2 regions of the Rhodococcus sp. X156 genome follow, and region 1 is predicted to be linked to the other one. Evidence: predicted binding sites of a transcription regulator. Region 1 holds the regulator's gene; the other holds the start of a gene.
What was found. The regulator LexA, encoded in region 1, represses DNA repair genes until DNA is damaged. The targets are predictions, from matches to a motif close to CGAACANNTGTTCG.
Positions count from the first base shown of each region.

Region 2: ELX43_RS12275 (HNH endonuclease signature motif containing protein) is a predicted target of LexA. The motif match lies at 1,419-1,432, and genes of this name have one in related genera.

Region 1 covers NZ_CP034766.1:1,083,415-1,085,863, reverse strand. Annotated here, with positions in the region: gene ELX43_RS05180 (LysM peptidoglycan-binding domain-containing protein) at 1-481, opposite strand, end outside; gene lexA (transcriptional repressor LexA) at 732-1,475, shown strand; gene hflX (GTPase HflX) at 1,472-2,449, opposite strand, start outside.
Region 2 covers NZ_CP034766.1:2,595,817-2,598,265, forward strand. Annotated here, with positions in the region: gene ELX43_RS12255 (alpha/beta fold hydrolase) at 1-548, shown strand, start outside; gene ELX43_RS12260 (MGMT family protein) at 553-846, shown strand; gene ELX43_RS12265 (DUF1427 family protein) at 843-1,136, opposite strand; gene ELX43_RS12270 (DUF1427 family protein) at 1,133-1,285, opposite strand; gene ELX43_RS12275 (HNH endonuclease signature motif containing protein) at 1,437-2,449, shown strand, end outside.

The DNA.
Region 1 (2,449 bases):
ACAGGCTCTCCCCGGCGCGCACCTGGGTGACGGCCGTCTGCGTGGGCATGGGGGCGTCGCCGCCTCCCCCCAGGGTCACCACGGCGAGCACGCCGAGCGCGAGCGCGCCGGCGAGCACGGCGCCGGTGACCACCAGGCGCAGGCGCACCTGAGCCGGGGACGGCCGAGTGACCCGCGGCGTGCAGGCCGTCCGGCGGAGCGGGGCGGTGCCGTACTCGACCAGGCGCCCAGCCGGGCGGCGGCGGGCGACCTCGCGGGGACGGCGGGTGCGCCGGGGCGCCTCCACGGTGCGCGCCGCCCCAGCGTCCCCGGCCCGCAGGGAGCCCAGCGAGCGCAGCTCACGCTCGAGCTCGAACAGGTCGGCGCGGCGTCGCGGGTCAACCAGCAGGGAGTCAGTGAGACGTGAGCCAGCGAGACGTGGGTGTGCGTTGCGAACGCCCGCGCGGTGCAGGGTGGAGCGGCGATCAGCCAGATCGAGCATGTCAACCTCCCGTGTCGAACAGGCGTTCGATTCGAACGTCTGGTCGATGTCTACCAGGGGCGACCGACAAAATCGAGAGCTGTCGGCGTGTTGATCGAACAGGTGTTTGAATGTCACCTGCTGCAGGACTAAGTTCGAATCACCAGAACACCACCGCACTTTGGCGAAGTTCCGCAGGTGGACGCACACCCGCGCGGCCTCGTCGCAGAGCACCGGACCACTCGCGGTTCCCCACAGGAGGCATCACACGATGAGCAGCCACACTCCCGGCGCCCCGACCACGGCGGGTGCCGCTCCGGGTGCCACCGCCGAGGAGACCGCCGACCTGTCGGCCGCCGCCGCCGGCCTCACGCCGCGCCAGCGCAAGGTGCTCGAGGTGATCCGGGACTCGGTCGAGGTGCGGGGCTACCCGCCCAGCGTCCGCGAGATCGGCGAGGCCGTCGGCCTCACCTCCACCTCATCGGTGTCCCACCAGCTCAAGGCGTTGGAGCGCAAGGGGTTTCTCCGACGCGACCCCAACCGCCCGCGGGCGGTGGACGTGCGGATGCCCGAGGACCTGGCCAACCAGGCGGCTGCGGCCACCACCGGTGAGGGCGGCAGCGTGCTGCAGCAGATGCCCACCCCCACCTTTGTGCCGGTGCTGGGCCGCATCGCCGCCGGTGGCCCCATCCTGGCCGAGCAGGCGGTGGAAGAGGTCTTCCCCCTCCCCCGCGAGCTGGTGGGCGACGGCACCCTGTTCATGCTCCGCGTGGTCGGCGAGTCGATGATCGACGCGGCGATCTGCGACGGCGACTGGGTGGTGGTGCGCCAGCAGAACGTCGCCGAGAACGGTGACGTCGTGGCCGCCATGATCGACGGCGAGGCCACCGTCAAGACGTTCAAGCGCCGAGACGGCGAGGTGTGGCTGATGCCGCACAACGCCGCCTTCGAGCCCATCCCCGGCAACGAGGCCACCGTGCTCGGCAAGGTGGTCTCGGTGATGCGCAAGCTCTAGGCGGGCACCTGCGGGCTGGCGAACTCCACCAGCGCCGCTCCGAGGTCGGCACGCACCCGCGCCCGCAGGTGCGTGCCCTCGGGCTGGTGGGTCTCCTCGAGCACCTCCCCCTCGGAGTGCACCCGCGCGACCAGCTCACCGCGGGTGAAGGGCACGAGCACGTCCACCTCCACCTCCGGGTGCGGCATCAGCTCGACCAGCCGCTGCCGCAGCTCGTCCATGCCCTCCCCGGTGTGGGCGGAGACGAAGACCGCGTCCGGCATCAGGTTGCGCAGCTGCGCCAGCACCACCGGGTCGGCCACGTCCACCTTGTTCACCACGATCAGCTCCGGCGGCAGCCCGGTCTTGCGCTCGTCGGCCACCTCCACCAGCACCTGGCGCACCGCGGCCACCTGCTGGGTGGGCTGCGGGTCCGACCCGTCCACCACGTGCAGCAGCAGGTCGGCGTCGGCGACCTCCTCCAGGGTGGAGCGGAACGCCTCGATCAGCTGGGTGGGCAGGTGCCGCACGAACCCCACCGTGTCGGTGAGCACGTACTCGCGACCGTCGGCCAGCTCGGACCGGCGCGTGGTGGGGTCGAGGGTGGCGAACAGCGCGTTCTGCACCAGCACCCCGGCACCGGTGAGGGCGTTGAGCAGGCTGGACTTGCCGGCGTTGGTGTAGCCGGCGATGGCCACGCTGGGCACCTCGTTGCGGCGGCGGCTGTCGCGCTTGGTGTCGCGCGCCTGCTTCATGCCCTTGATCTCCCGACGCAGCTTGGCCATCCGCTCGCGGATGCGTCGCCGGTCGGTCTCGATCTTGGTCTCACCAGGTCCACGCAGACCCACCCCGCCGGCACTGCCGCCGGCACCGCCGGCCTGCCGGGACATCGACTCACCCCAGCCGCGCAGGCGGGGAAGCATGTACTGCATCTGGGCCAGCGCCACCTGCGCCTTGCCCTCGCGGGACGTGGCGTGCTGGGCGAAGATGTCCAG
Region 2 (2,449 bases), 1.5 Mb from region 1:
ACCCGGTGGTGCTGGTGGGGCACTCCTACGGCGGCGCCATCGCGGTGCACCTGGCCCGCGCGGTGCCGCACCGCATCCGCGCGCTGCTGTTGCTGGACCCGGCGATGGCCGTGCCCGCCGGCGTCGCGCTGGAGTGCGCCCAGGCCGCGTGCGCGCCGCCGGTGTTCGCCGACGCCGAGCAGGCCCGGGCGCAGCAGCGCAAGGACTGGGCGGCGGCCCCGCAGGCGGCGGTGGACGCAGAGGTGGACCAGCACCTGGTGGAGCGGGCCGAGGGCGGCCTGACCTGGCGGTTGTCCACCCCGGCGATGGTGGCGTCGTGGAGCGAGCTGGCCCGGCCGAGCGTCGCCCCGCCGGCCGGGCTGCCGACGGTGGTGCTGCGGGCCGGGCAGGTGCACCCGCCCTACCTCACCGACGCCACGCTCGAGGGCTGGCGCGAGGTGCTCGGCGACGCGCTGCGCCTGCAGGTGCTCGACGCAGGGCACATGGTGGAGCAGGAGCAGCCGGCGGTGGTGGCCGAGCTGGTGCGCGCGGCGCTGGTGGAGCAGTGAGCCGGTGAACGAGGAGCAGGTGGAACGGGTGCGGGAGCTGCTCCAGCAGGTGCCACCGGGTCGGGTGACCACCTATGGCGACCTGGCCGATGCTGCCGGGCTGAGCTCACCGCGGCTGGCCGGACGCATCCTGGCCGAGGACTCCGCCGACCTGGCGTGGCACCGGGTGGTCAACGCCGCAGGCCGGCCGGCGCCGCACAAGAGCGAGGAACAGCTGCAGCGGCTGCGCGCGGAGGGAGCCCCGATCCGCGACGGCCGGGTGGTGCTGAGCGCCGCGCGGTGGCGGTTCGGGGACTAGCTCTCGTCAGTCGGCACCTCGATTCGCCTGCCGCGACGCCACGGCCACGTGCGCCTCAGCGCCGTACCCATCCAGTACTCACCCAGCAGGATCCCGACCAGACCCACCAGTGCCACCCAGGGCGGGGCCGGGGACCTGATGTCCAGCGAGCGGTAGATGATCCCGGCCAGGATGCCGACCAGGGCGGAGCCGACGTAGCGCACCGCGGTGCCGCGCCAGAACTCGCCGGTGCGGACGAGGGAGAGGCGGGTGAGCACGGACTGCCCGGCCCGCGCGGCAACGCTGGTCATGCCACCTGGTCCCAGAAGCTGTAGCCGACGAGCATCCCGCCCAGCCCGACCAGCGCGACCATCGGTGGGGCCGGCGACTTCACCCGCAGCAGGGCGTAGAGCGCACCGATCAGCACGCCCGCGAGCAACGACTGGATGTAGGTGACCATCGGTTCCCACCTCGCCCCGGAGGTTCTCCCGGCGCCGCCGCAGCCGCGCCTGGCCGGCGCACTCGACCGTACGCCGCGGGCCGGGGCGGGTTTCTCGGCCACATCTGCGGAACCGCCGAACTTGTCGGTGGTTCGAACTAGTGTTCGGCTCATGGACATGGCCCGTGCGCTCGCAGACCCCGCTGGGATGGAGCTGTGGCGCATGGGGTCCGACGAGCTGGTGTCGTTCGCGGTGGCGCTGAGCGGGCGGGTGTCGGCGTTGCAGGGGTTGCAGCTGCGCACGGTGGCAGAGATCGACCGCCGAGGTGTGGCCATCGAGCAGGGGGCGTCGAGCTCGGCGCGGTGGTTGACCGACGCGGCCCGGGTGGCCCCTGCCGCAGCGTCGCGGATGGTGCGGCTCGGGCTGGCGTTGAGCCGGCTGCCGGACGTGGCTGCGGCCCTGGGCACCGGTGCCATCACGGTGGACCACGCGGAGGTGATCGTGCGGGTGTTGCAGCAGCTGCCCGACGACCTGCCCGACGACGGTGTCGATGCCTGCCGCACCTACCTATTGGAAGCGGCGTTGGCCGAGGACCCGCAGGCCCTGAATCGCCGCGGTCGCGAGCTGCTCGCCCGCATCTCCCCCGACGATGCTGAGCTCACCGAGGAACACGCCGTGGCCCGGCGGGAGCTGCGGATCAATGACTGCGGCGACGGGCTGCACAAGGTGACCGGCTGGCTGGACACCGAAGCCGCCGAGCTCGCCAAGGCCGTGTTGTCGCCGCTGGCCAAGCCACGGCCGGAAGACAACGGGGAGCGAGACGCCCGGAGTCCCGCGAAGCGACTGGGCGACGCCTTCGTGGACCTGCTCGGCCGGGCGGCTGACCACGCCTGCGTGCCCGGCGAGGGCTACGCCCGCCCGCACCTCACCCTGCACGTGCGCGCCAACGCCCTCGCCACCGGCCATGGCCCGGCCGCAGAGCTGACGTTCCTCGGACCGCTGTCCATCGCCTCCGCCCGACGGCTGGCGTGTGACGCCGAGATCACCCCCATGACCCTGGACGAGCACGGCGTACCGCTCGACGTCGGCCGCACCACCTACACCGTCTCCGGCGGCTTGAGGCGAGCACTGATCGCCCGGGATCGCGGCTGCGCCTTCCCCGGCTGCGGCCGACCCCCCGGCTG